Regions from separate parts of the Paenibacillus sp. FSL M7-1046 genome, predicted to be linked through region 1. Evidence: predicted binding sites of a transcription regulator. Region 1 holds the regulator's gene; each other region holds the start of a gene.
The links. The regulator Rex, encoded in region 1, represses fermentation and respiration genes when NADH is low (regulators of the CRP and FNR family bind a similar motif). The targets are predictions, from matches to a motif close to TTGTGAAATATTTCACAA.
Positions count from the first base shown of each region.

Region 1 (3,159 bases):
CCTCGGGCAGTGAGCAGGCTTCGGAGTGGAGCGGCGTAATCGATAAAATCTATCCCGACCTGCTTACTGTAAAGGAAACTTGGGATACACTGAGCGACAAGCTGTTCGGCCTATTGCCCGAACGAAGCGATGCAGCGGCAGGTGAAGCTGGCCAGCTGGTCACACGCCTGCTTCCCGGCAGCAAGCCTAAAGATTGGGAAGAGCTGGCGGCGCTGGAGAATACGCTGCACTTAGCCTTGAGCGACATCATCCGCAGAGGTGACAAAATGCTCAGCGAGATGCGCGATACAGAGAGTCAGTCGTCTTCGGACAGCCTGGTGACCGATATCGGAGGCTTGTTCAAGGATTTGGCATCCATCCGGGAACAAATCCGCTTCTTTATGGGTCTCAGTGACGATAATATCGTGTACTGGATGGAAGGGAGCGGCAACTACCGGGGCAAGTCGCTTCAGCTATACGCCGTGCCTGTCGATGTAAGCAGCCAGCTCAAGGATCTGTTCTTCGACAAGAAGAAGAGCATAGTGCTGACCTCGGCCACGTTATCGGTCGACAAGTCCTTTCAGTTCATGATTGACAACCTTGGTCTTTCTGAAGCCTCAGAGCAAGGGCGTCTCATGACAGCGCTGCTGCCTTCACCGTTCAAGTACCGTGAACAGGCGCTGCTAGTCATCCCGCGCGATTTCCCCAGTGTTAAGGGCAGCGTAGGCGATGCGCGTTTTGTAGACAAGCTGGTGCATTCGCTGGCTGAAGCGGCGGCGGCGACCAAGGGGCGGATGCTGGTGCTGTTCACCTCCTATAAAATGCTGCGCCAGGTTTATGATCCGCTGAAAGAGGCCTTGGCTTCCCAGGACATTACGGTTCTGGGCCAGGGTGTGGAAGGAGGCAGCCGCAGCAAGCTGATCCGGCGTTTTCAGGACAGCTCTGCATCGGTATTGCTTGGAACAAGCAGTTTCTGGGAAGGAGTCGACATCCCTGGCGAGGCGCTGACCTGTCTTGCGATTGTAAGGCTGCCGTTTCAGCCGCCGAATCATCCGCTGGCCGAGGCAAAGGCGGAGCTTCTGCAGGCCCAGAAGAAGAATCCTTTTATGAAAATGTCTGTTCCACAAGCAGTGATCCGGTTCAAACAGGGTTTTGGACGATTGGTCCGCACTGCGCAGGACCGGGGAATTGTTATTGTATATGATACCAGGGTCATCGAAGCTTATTACGGGAAGTACTTCCTGTATTCACTCCCTGGTCCGAAGATGGAGCACATGCTTACCGATCAGATGGTTCCGCGGATTGCGGAATGGCTTGAAGAGGGCGGCGTTTCCTAATCTGTCATTGTTTATGAATTTTTCCATCTCTTTGTACCATAGGCTGTGTCCCGTTCGCGGAGCGGGCACTGCACGTGGTTGTCATACGATATCGCGTCAGTGCAATTCTAAATTAGGAGGAGAAAACATGAAATCGGATAAAATATCGGAGGCCGTCGTTCGCAGACTCCCAGTGTACCTGCGTTTCCTGAACGATCTCCAAAAGCGTGAAATCTCAACCGTTTCTTCTCAGGAACTCGGGCAGAAGCTGGACCTTAATCCGGCGCAGATTCGTAAGGATCTGGCCTATTTTGGTGATTTCGGCAGAAAAGGCATTGGATATGACGTGTCTTATCTCATCGAAAAGATCCGTCACATTTTGAAACTGGATCAACAAATCAATGTGGCCCTGGTAGGTGCCGGTAACCTCGGTCATGCCTTGTCCAATTACAATGCTTATCTGAAGGATACTATGAAAATCACCGCTGTATTTGATTCTTACGCTCCCAAGATTGGACAAAAGATCAACTCTCTTACGGTTCAGCCGATGGAAGAGCTGGGTCAGACCATCCGCGATCAGGGAATCCGGATCGGGATCATCACTGTACCGGACAGCGAAGCACAGAATGTGGCTGATATTCTGGTAGAATCGGGCATCGAGGCGATCCTGAATTTTGCACCGGTCATTCTGAAGACACCTGCAACCATCCGGATTCATGCTGCCGACTTTACGACTGACCTGCAAAGTCTGGCGTATTATTTACATGATGGAAAGGAAGGAATTACAGATGAGCAGCAATAAGATGGTAATTGCAAACGGACGTTTTCTGGTTCCCGGAAGCGAGAAGCCTGTCTTGAGCGGTTATATGACTATAGAAAATGATTTGATCACATACATAGGGGAAGAGAAGCCCGTTATTGAAGAAGGCACAGTGACGCTCGACGGCAGCCGGCTGCTGTTCATGCCGGGTCTGGTCAACACCCATGGCCATGCTGCGATGTCGCTGCTGCGCGGCTACGGGGATGATATGGTCCTTCAAGCCTGGCTGCAGGAGAAAATGTGGCCGATGGAGGAGAAGTTTACCGGAGATGATGTCTACTGGGGCACTTCCTTATCCGTTCTGGAGATGCTGAAAGGCGGCACAACCACCTTTTTGGATATGTATGATCATATGGACCGGGTGGCCGAGGTGGTCGAACATTCCGGTATCCGTGCGGTGCTGATGCGAGGTGTTATTGGTCTATGTCCTGAAGAGGTGCAGAACCAGAAGCTTGCGGAAGCTGTTGCGTTCGCCCGCAACTGGCACGGCAAGGCTGACGGCAGAATTACATCCATGATTTCACCGCATGCCCCGTATACTTGTCCTCCGGACTTTTTCATGCGGTTCGTGCAGGCGGCACATGACCTGGACCTGCCGATGCATACGCATATGTCGGAAACGCTGCGTGAAGTGGAGCAGAATGCCGCTGATTACGGCCTGCGTCCTGTAGCGCACCTGGAGAAGCTGGGGATGTTCACCCGCCCGTCCTTAATCGCCCATGGTGTCCACCTGAACGATGAGGAGATCGAAATCCTCGCCCGCCACAAGGTGGGTGTATCCCACAACCCGGGAAGTAACCTGAAGCTGGCCAGCGGGGTTGCACGGGTGCCTGAGCTGCTGAGAGCCGGAGTCAAAGTTTCGCTGGGTACGGACGGGGCGGCAAGCAACAATAATCTCGATATGTTCGAGGAAATGCGGCTTGCAGCACTGATCCATAAGGGAGTCAGCGGCGATCCTACCGCAGTTCCGGCACCGGAAGCGCTGCTGATGGCCACGCAATACGGGGCGGAATCGGTCTTCCTGAACCAGGTCGGACGTCTTGC
Region 1 covers NZ_JBBOXB010000001.1:4,958,017-4,961,175, forward strand. Annotated here, with positions in the region: gene dinG (ATP-dependent DNA helicase DinG) at 1-1,316, shown strand, start outside; gene NYE29_RS21890 (redox-sensing transcriptional repressor Rex) at 1,330-2,097, shown strand; gene NYE29_RS21895 (amidohydrolase) at 2,084-3,159, shown strand, end outside.

Region 2 (3,159 bases), 320 kb from region 1:
TGCTATTTTGAATTTGGCCGGCAAATCAAGGCGTTCATATTTACGTTCAATAAAAGCTCCCATACCCATGGAATCCTGTGTCCCGAAGCGGCAGAACTGCGAACCCACACAAGTTTTTACCGTACGAAGCGATTTCGCATAGCCATAACCGGAAGGCATATCCAGCTCTTCCCATACTTTAGGCACATCCTCTTTTTGGATACCGACCAGATCCAGACGCTGACCACCGGTCACTTTTACAACCTTCACGTTATATTTCAAGGAAACATCGGCAATTCGTCTCAGGTCTTCCGGTGTAGTTACCCCGCCGTACATCCGTGGAATAACGGTAAAGGTACCATCTTTCTGGATGTTCGCACTCATCCGTTCGTTGACGAACCGCGATTCCTTCTCATCCTCATGGGTGTCCGGGTAGATCATGCCAAGATAATAGTTCACAGCCGGACGACATTTGGAGCAGCCTTCCGCTTGTTTCCAGCCCAGCACATTCATGACCTCTTTGGTCGTTTTCAAGCCTTTAGCGGTAATCTCTGCTACAATCTCATCGCGGCTCAAGGTGGTGCATCCGCAAATCCCCTGCTTCGCACTTTCCTGGAAGCTGTCACCGAGAACAAACTGCAGAATCTGCTCGACAACCGGCTTGCAGCCACCGCAGGAGCGGGTAGCTCCGGTGCAGGCTTTAATTTCGTCTACCGTGGTAAAACCGTTCTCCGTAACGGCATCGACGATCACCTTCTTGGTCACGCCGTTGCAGCCGCAGACGATCTCCTCATCAGCCATCGCTTCGACCGACAAGCCTTTTTTTGCACCGCCTCCGCCGCAGCAGCCCGTGCCCATTACTTCGCCATAAATTTCGTCGGTCATTTCGGTGCCCTGCTTGACCAGCTTCTGCAGACTGGCAGACTCAGTCACATCGCCGAACAGGACTGCACCGACAATAATATTGTTTCTGAGCAGAATTTTCTTATAGGTTCTCTTCCATTCATCTTTAGCCGAAATGACGGTATGTTCCGCTGTTTCAGTGAAATCACCGGCAGAGAAGACATCCACCCCCGAGATCTTCAGCTTGGTGGCTACGACAGAACCTTCATACGGTTGGGTGGAGGCGCCGCACAAATGCTTCGCCAGCACCATACCCTGCTCGAACAGTGGAGCTACCAGCCCGTAGCAGGTGCCACGGTGCTCTGTACATTCTCCTACAGAATAGACATTCGCCATCGAGGTCTGGAGATAATCATTCACAACAATTCCGCGGTTCACCGTGATGCCGCTGTCTTTGGCCAGCTGGACATTAGGTTTGATTCCGACCGCCATCACTACAAAATCTGATTGCAGCTCAGTACCATCGCTGAAACGCAGGCCGTTTACCCGTTCCTCCCCGGTCAGCTCAACCGTCTGTTTGCCCATAGCAAACTTCACGCCCTGGCGCTCAAGCTCAGCTTGAAGCATGGAGGAAGCAGTATGGTCAAGCTGACGCTCCATCAAATCCTCCAGCAGATGCACAACGGTAACATCCATACCGAGGTTCACAAGTCCTTTGGCTGCTTCAAGACCAAGCAGTCCGCCGCCAATCACCGCCGCTGTGCGGTATTGTTGTGCCGCAGCCAGCATGGCGTCGCAATCCGCAATGTCACGGAAGCCTACAACTCCGTCCTTTGTGCTGCCCGGTACCGGCAGAATGAATGAATTTGAACCTGTTGCAATAATAACTTTATCGTAAGGAACCGACATTCCATTATCTGTAATGATCTGACGGGAGGCTTCATCAATCCGGACAACAGTGGTTCCAGTATGCAGAGTAATATTGTTATCCTCGTACCACTGGCGGTCGTTCAGAATGATATCTTCAATGCTCTTGCTTCCTTCGAGGACATAGGACAGCATTATCCGGTTGTAGTTGGGATGAGGCTCGCTTCCAAAGATCGTAATATCATAAGCGCCGCCAAGCTTAAGGATCTGTTCGATAGTGCCTACGCCAGCCATACCATTCCCTATCAAAACTAACTTTTCTCTCTCCACGGTCACTGTTAAGACCCTCCTCAATGCTTCTGGATTTCTTCATATACATATCTGATAACAAAATTATACGTTTTAAATTTGAAGAGCATTTGTGATTAGAATCACAATAAATGTGAATCTTTTCACATATTTTTATGCCAGCGTATGTAAGGTTTTTTGGTGAAACAAAAATAGCCAGCTTCCCTTATGCTTCCTCTTGCATTAAGGACATCTGGCTATGATACTTAACATCTTACCGGAGAACCAGTGAAATCTCGAGTACATCTTGAGGTCTGAGTTTCATATCAATTCCGCTGTCAAGCAGCGTCTTGTCGTTCACTTTCAGCTTCCAGTCTTCACTGGTGAGCGGCGTGTACCCCATGACCGTGAGTACCGTCTTGTTGTCTTCCGCCAACTGAACAATTCCGCTGCTCTTCAGCAGACCCCGGACAGACAGGTCCTCGCTATAAGATAAAATATGTGAATGTGTCAGTTCAGGCTGCTCACTCCCGCCGTTCACTGTAAGAATAATGGGCAGAAGCGGGGCATCTCCGGCTGCCGGCTTCGCAGTAATAACAATCGCCTGCTCCCGCGAGACTGGACTATTCCAATCGGTTATGATTTTGCCGCCAAGCTGAATCTGCCAGATCATGTCCGGGGCAAGAAAAATTTTATTGACTGCCAATATGCTAAATCCGTCTTCGGCAAAAGTAACGACACCGCTACTCTTCAGCAGCTCTATAAGCGTTATTCCTGGCTTGTATGCTTCGCTGAGCTGTCTCCCCGAATTCCCTGCCAGCTCATTATCACCGGCCATTAGTGAAAAAGCAGGGCCTGCAGCCCCGGCTGCGGCATTGTTTCCGTTCGCATCTGAACCAAATGCCGAGCATCCGCCTAACGTCGCAATGATAATTAATCCTAACCATAAACGCCACAGAAATTTCGTGGACATTCCCGGCACCGCCCTCTTCCGCCCGATCATAACCTCAATCATTCTCTCAGGTCTTTAGTCATTATGTATACTATCTTTTAAGAATAACGCAAACTAGCTTTGTTCTCAAACGATAAATTTCGGGCATTAATCAGGCAGCGAAGCGGTGCAGAAGAAAAAAAGTCCCCGCAGGGACTTTGAGAACAGCATGCTCTATTTTACTGATAACG
Region 2 covers NZ_JBBOXB010000001.1:4,637,940-4,641,098, reverse strand. Annotated here, with positions in the region: gene nirB (nitrite reductase large subunit NirB) at 1-2,025, opposite strand, end outside; gene NYE29_RS20410 (hypothetical protein) at 2,252-2,950, opposite strand; gene ric (iron-sulfur cluster repair di-iron protein) at 3,148-3,159, opposite strand, start outside.
Region 2: nirB (nitrite reductase large subunit NirB) is a predicted target of Rex. The motif match lies at 2,130-2,147, and genes of this name have one in related genera.

Region 3 (3,159 bases), 2.1 Mb from region 1:
TGGAACCTTTGGTGGCAGCGGTAAAACCGATGGAACCTTTGGTGGAACTGGTGAAGCGGATGGCACCGTTGTTGGATTCGGCGAAGCCGATGGCACCGTTGTTGGAGCCGGTGAAGCGGATGGCACCGTTGTTGGAGCCGGTGAAGCGGATGGCACCGTTGTTGGATTCGGCGAAGCCGATGGCACCGTTGTTGGATTCGGCGAAGCCGATGGCACCGTTGTTGGAGCCGGTGAAGCGGATGGCACCGGTGTTGGATTCGGCGAAGCCGATGGCACCGGTGTTGGATTCGGCGAAGCCGATGGCACCGGTGTTGGATTCGGCGAAGCCGATGGCACCGTTGTTGGAACCGGTGAAGCGGATGGCACCGTTGTTGGAACCGGTGAAGCGGATAGCACCGGTGTTGGCACCGGTGTTACGAGATCTGTAGAAGAAGCGTTTGGATAAGCGAGCTCGCTATCTTCTGAAGGTGCGCCTTTGGGGACTTCAGGATAATCAGGCAAGTCACTTCCAGGCTCAAGCAGATCTTGTAGACGCTTGGCATCCTCAAGCAGAAGGCATGCACGAGCAGTTACCATAGCTGCGCTTTGACGGTCAACGGATTGCTTTGGGTTAAACCGCTGATATTCATCTCCTTGGAACAGCCCGAGCTGCTGGGCTGCCCAGACGCTTGTTCGGGCTTTTTCCGAGATAGAATGACTATCCTTAAACGCAGGCATATCGCCTTGTTTTTGGACCTGGTCATACACTCCAAAGGCCCGGATATACCATACTGCCAAGCTCTCTCGTGTTAATTCACCTCTCCATGCTATTGTCTGGTCTTGTATAATGCCTGCAGACAAAAGCGAGCGTATGGAGGGAATGGCCCAATTCGGTGCCGCTTCCGTTGTTAGCGGATAGTCCGAACTAGGAATGGGAATGGATAATGCCCTTGACATCATGGTGCCCATCTCTGCAATAGTAATCGGCTGATAGGGTCTGAACGTTGCGTTGCCATAGCCTTGAACGATCCCTCTGGAGAACAGCTGTGCAATTTCTTGATGGGCATAGCTGCGCTCAGTATCCACAAATGGAGCGCTATTTGCCCTTGCAGCTTGAGTGACAGCAGCAGTTCCGATTAGGATCAGACATAGCAGTGCCAGGCTGACACGCCTCAGGTTGTCTATCAATATGTATGTGCTTTTTCCTGTGTTTACGGGAACACGATCACCACCTCTTTTACTCCACTATCGGTACAATCGGCCCGAATATTTAGCGTGATATGGGATGTATGGTGAGAAATGTTTTTGTGATTAAGTTAATCTGAATTGTGTAGATAAGGTAAATTTGACATGTCAGTGAAAACTTTCACTTAGTTTTCCTGGACGTGACTTTTATCACGTAAATGTGATTGCGATCACGCTACAATGGCATAAAGGAACAAATTTTAAGTATTAAAAGGGGATAGGAATCATGGCTTATAACAAACCGCAGCAGATTGCCGAGGTAACGGTAGAGAACGGAATCAAGAAGGCTCACAACCCGCTTGCCACCGTACTTATTCTCGGTTTTCTGGGGGGAGCGTTTATTGCGCTCGGATTTTTACTGGATATTCGTGTCATTGCCGGTGCTCCGGCGGAATGGGGCTCCATCGCAAACTTTATCGGGGCATCGGTGTTCCCGGTAGGACTGATCCTGGTGCTGCTGGCCGGCGGGGAACTGCTGACAGGCAATATGATGGCCGTGCCGCTGGCATTTATTGCGAAAAAGATTTCCTTCTGGGAAGTCATCAAGAACCTTGTGCTGATCACGCTCAGCAACCTGGCAGGCGCGTTGTTCGTTGCTTATTTCTTCGGCCACGTTGTCGGCCTCACCGCAGACGGAGTGTATCTCGATAAACTGGTCGATATGGCTGAACATAAGATTGATGCAACCTTCCTGCAGGCCTTTGTCTCCGGGATCGGCTGTAACTGGCTGGTGGCTCTGGCCGTGTGGCTCTCATACGGGGCGGATAATTTCAGCGGCAAAATCCTCGGTATCTGGTTCCCGACCATGGCATTTGTGGCCATCGGATTCCAGCACGTTGTAGCCAACATGTTTCTTATTCCTGCTGCTATATTTGAGGGGCATTTTACCTGGGCACAATATTTCGGCAACTTTGCCCCGGTATGGCTGGGCAACCTTACGGGCGGAGCCATCTTCGTAGCCGCAGCCTATTATGTGGCTTACCTTCGCAAAGGGCCGGCGGCTGTGCAATCCGTAGAAGGTGTATCCTCTGTCGGAGTGAAGAAACACGCTTAATCCTTACTAATTAAATGCCGTGTTAAACGGCAATAGACACTCCTTGTAACCTTCTCTCTTCCAGCTAACGGCTCAAGAGGGAAGGTTCCCGGGGTGTTTTTTTGTGAGGTAAAATAGGGGCGCACAACACAAAATTCGCCGTGCATATCCGACTCGGGGGAACGAAATCGGGCTCACGGCGAATTAATAGGGAGTGTTTCATATGCTCTATTACCCGGGCAAACGAAGAACGAATCAGTCTCTGTTCAGCAATTTTATTTACGCATGGTGGCAGCAGTTATAAAATATAAAGATCCGATTGGACAGGCTTTTTACTGCTGAGGCTGTCCACAGGTTTTGGTCAAGAATCATGGGGGATATTGTGTTTGAGTGACGCGATAATGCGTCAGTGCGAATGCTTGCTCTTCGTCCTGTTTTGGGATGATACTGGATGAAATTAATGACACATATATTACAGGGGTTGAAAGAAAAGTCATGAGGTTTTTACAAGCTTATCCAAAGGAAGTCAAAGTATTTCTGATTGCCAGTCTTATTAATGCAACAGGCAGCGCGCTGATGTGGCCGCTTGTCACGATGTATGTATTTGATGAACTGGGCCGCAGTATGACAGATGCCGCACTCGTTATTGTTATTCAATCCCTCGGAGGCATATTCGGACAACTGCTGGGTGGATCACTCTATCATAAAGTTGGTGTCAAACGCCTGATCGTCGGTGCGCTGGCCATGAATGCCCTGGCCTTGTTTACCTTGCCGGCGGCAAGTGTGAACTGGAATATGTTCATGCTGGTGATGGGACTGGTGGGTCTGTTCAATTCGTTGTCATTGCCGGCCATTCAGGCCTTTATAGGTTTCCGCTTCGCAGAACAGCGCGGAGAGCTTTT
Region 3 covers NZ_JBBOXB010000001.1:2,811,693-2,814,851, forward strand. Annotated here, with positions in the region: gene NYE29_RS12280 (hypothetical protein) at 1-445, shown strand, start outside; partial or broken gene NYE29_RS34575 (S-layer homology domain-containing protein) at 589-1,065, opposite strand; gene NYE29_RS12285 (formate/nitrite transporter family protein) at 1,451-2,278, shown strand; gene NYE29_RS12290 (MFS transporter) at 2,753-3,159, shown strand, end outside.
Region 3: NYE29_RS12285 (formate/nitrite transporter family protein) is a predicted target of Rex. The motif match lies at 1,334-1,351, and genes of this name have one in related genera.

Region 4 (3,159 bases), 2.6 Mb from region 1:
GCAACGGAGAGGTAAAGCAGGTGACGGTGAAACTTCTTGAAAAACAAAAGGAATAAAAGCGGCATCAGCCGTATATAATAATGTGGCAGTCAAGATAAGCGAGACGGCCCAGCCGTCCTTATTATAAAATTAAGGACGGCATCCGTTTCGAAGTCAAATCATCTGGGTATATTACTTAATATGGATGCAAATCCCCCTTTTTATAAAGACTGGTAGCCCTTACATTGGGAACAGCACCTTATAAGGGGAAATACGGATATATTCGGATGTTGGCTTGCCTTTGTAACTCCGGTGTGGTAACATGAGATTAATCATACATTTGATACCTAATTCTCGTATTGAAAAGGGCTGTCAATGCTAATACAACCTTTTTCAATGTGTGAATTTTTTCTTTGTTTGAAGATAAAAAGAACATATTAATTTAAATTTGTGGAGGTAACACACATGCAAACAGGTACAGTTAAATGGTTCAACGCAGAAAAAGGATTCGGTTTCATCGAAGTTGAAGGCGGAAGCGACGTATTCGTTCACTTCAGCGCAATCACTGGCGACGGCTTCAAAACTTTGGACGAAGGCCAACGCGTTGAATTCAACGTTGTTCAAGGCAACCGCGGACCACAAGCCGAAAACGTTGTAAAACTGTAATAATAGAAGCACCGTCCCCGCTTTTGCAAGTTGGGACGGTCTTTTTTTATAAGATCAACTGCTATATCATCATGAAACTAACAACATGATCTTGAAGTAGAGCAACTGCAAATGAAGGATTTGTAAGCATCTTAGAAAGAGTATAATTGGATGCTTTTTTACTTGTTTCTCAACTTGTAACATAAAGGAAGGGAGGAACGGCAATGAACTACCGGAAGAAGCCTTTAGAGGAAGTACCGGAAGAAAATACCGCAATTTGGGCCTGTACCAATGATGGATGCAACGGATGGATGAGGGATAATTTCGCATTTGAACATGCGCCTTCTTGCCGTCTCTGTCATGCCCCAATGGTTCGCAGCATGAAGATGCTGCCGCAATTGCTTAATTCTAATGGCGATCTCAAATCGCTGAAGAAGGGTATTTCGATTACCTAACCAATGCCTTTATGAGTCAAGCTTTCTATAGAACGACGAACAAATCCAAGACGGTAAAACCGTCTTATTTTTTTTGCTTTCTGAACGTAATATTGTGATATTTGTCACAAATTTATTGTTTTTTAGCCCGAATCCGGGTGTATAATGTGATAATTATCACACTTTAGCCCTTGAATTTTTGACAGAATAGACATAACGAATGGGGAGAAGAAAGGGGAAGAAACATGGATACAGTTATGCTGTCGCGTATACAATTTGCGTCGACGACGATCTTTCATTACTTCTTTGTACCGGTATCTATTGGACTTGCACTCTTGATCGCGATCATGGAGACGATGTATGTCCGAAAAGGCAACGATGAGTACAAAAGAATGGCGCAGTTTTGGGGAAAGCTTTTTCTCATTAACTTCGCAGTAGGGGTAGTAACAGGGATATTGCAGGAATTCCAGTTCGGAATGAACTGGTCCGATTATTCCCGCTTTGTCGGGGATGTATTTGGGGCTCCACTTGCGATTGAAGCGCTGCTGGCGTTTTTCCTGGAGTCTACTTTTATCGGCTTATGGATTTTTGGCTGGGACAAAGTCTCCAAGAAGATTCATTTACTGTCCATCTGGATGGTAGCGCTGGGAACGATGTTATCGGCATTCTGGATTCTCGCAGCCAATTCTTTTATGCAGCACCCTGTTGGTTTTGCGATGAATAATGGCCGGGCCGAAATGAATGACTTTCTGGCTTTGATTACAAACGGACAATTGCTGGTGGAATTCCCGCATACGGTGCTCGCGGCTTACGCTACAGGGGCATTTCTGGTAACGGGTATCAGTGCCTATAAAATGCTCAAGAAGCAGGATGTGCCTTTCTTTAGAAAATCGTTCGAAATTGCGGCGATTGTCGGCATTGTCTCCTCCATGGGGGTAGCCGTTGCAGGTCATGCCCAAGCGCAGTATCTGGTAGAGACGCAGCCGATGAAGATGGCAGCTACGGAAGCCCTTTGGGAGGACAGTGGTGACCCTGCGGCTTGGACAGCCAGTGCTTTTATTGATCCTGACAATAAATCAAACTCCGGGGAAATCAAGATTCCTTATATGCTGAGTTTCTTGTCCTACAGTAAGTTCTCCGGTGAAGTTAAAGGGATGAACACGCTGCAGGCGGAATATGAACAAAAGTACGGCCCGGGGGATTATATCCCGCCTGTGCGTACGACGTTCTGGAGCTTCCGGATCATGGTGGTCGCAGGCACGCTGATGATTGTGCTCGGTATGTATGCGATGTATCTGATGTGGCGCAAAAAGATGGAACGTCCGAACACCTGGTTTATGCGGTTCATGTTCTGGGGGCTGCTGCTTCCGCCAATTGCCAATACTGCAGGCTGGATCATGACAGAGATCGGACGTCAGCCTTGGACGGTATTCGGATTAATGACGACAGAAGACAGTGTGTCTCCTAATATATCGGCTGGACAGGTGCTGTTCTCGGTGATCTCCTTTACGGCGATCTACGCTATTCTGGGAGCGGTACTGATCGGATTGTTCATCAAAGTTATCAAAAAAGGCCCTTATGCCATGGATAACGATCACGGTGAGTCGCATGATCCATATAATAAGGAGGGATCGCATGCTTTCTCTTAATGAATTGTGGTTTGTGCTGATTGCGGTATTATTTATCGGATTTTTCTTCCTGGAAGGCTTCGACTTCGGCGTAGGAATGGAAACGCAGTTCCTGGCCAAGAATGATACGGAACGCCGGGTGCTGATCAATTCAATCGGACCGTTCTGGGATGCGAATGAGGTATGGCTGTTGACGGGTGCGGGCGCGATGTTCGCTGCTTTCCCCAACTGGTACGCAACGCTGTTCAGCGGATTCTATATTCCGTTTGTCTTTGCCCTGCTGGCGCTGATTGCCCGCGGTGTCGCCTTTGAATTCAGAGGCAAACGCGATTCACTGGCCTGGAAAAGAACCTGGGACGCCTGCATCTTCTTCGGCAGCTTCCTTCCGCCGTTCCTGCTGGCAGTAGTGTTCGCGAGCTTCATTAAAGGGTTGCCGATTGACGGTGACATGCAGATGTATGCCGGATTCTTCG
Region 4 covers NZ_JBBOXB010000001.1:2,359,120-2,362,278, forward strand. Annotated here, with positions in the region: gene NYE29_RS10250 (S1C family serine protease) at 1-56, shown strand, start outside; gene NYE29_RS10255 (cold-shock protein) at 445-645, shown strand; gene NYE29_RS10260 (cold-shock protein) at 849-1,079, shown strand; gene NYE29_RS10265 (cytochrome ubiquinol oxidase subunit I) at 1,304-2,707, shown strand; gene cydB (cytochrome d ubiquinol oxidase subunit II) at 2,694-3,159, shown strand, end outside.
Region 4: NYE29_RS10265 (cytochrome ubiquinol oxidase subunit I) is a predicted target of Rex. The motif match lies at 1,172-1,189, and genes of this name have one in related genera.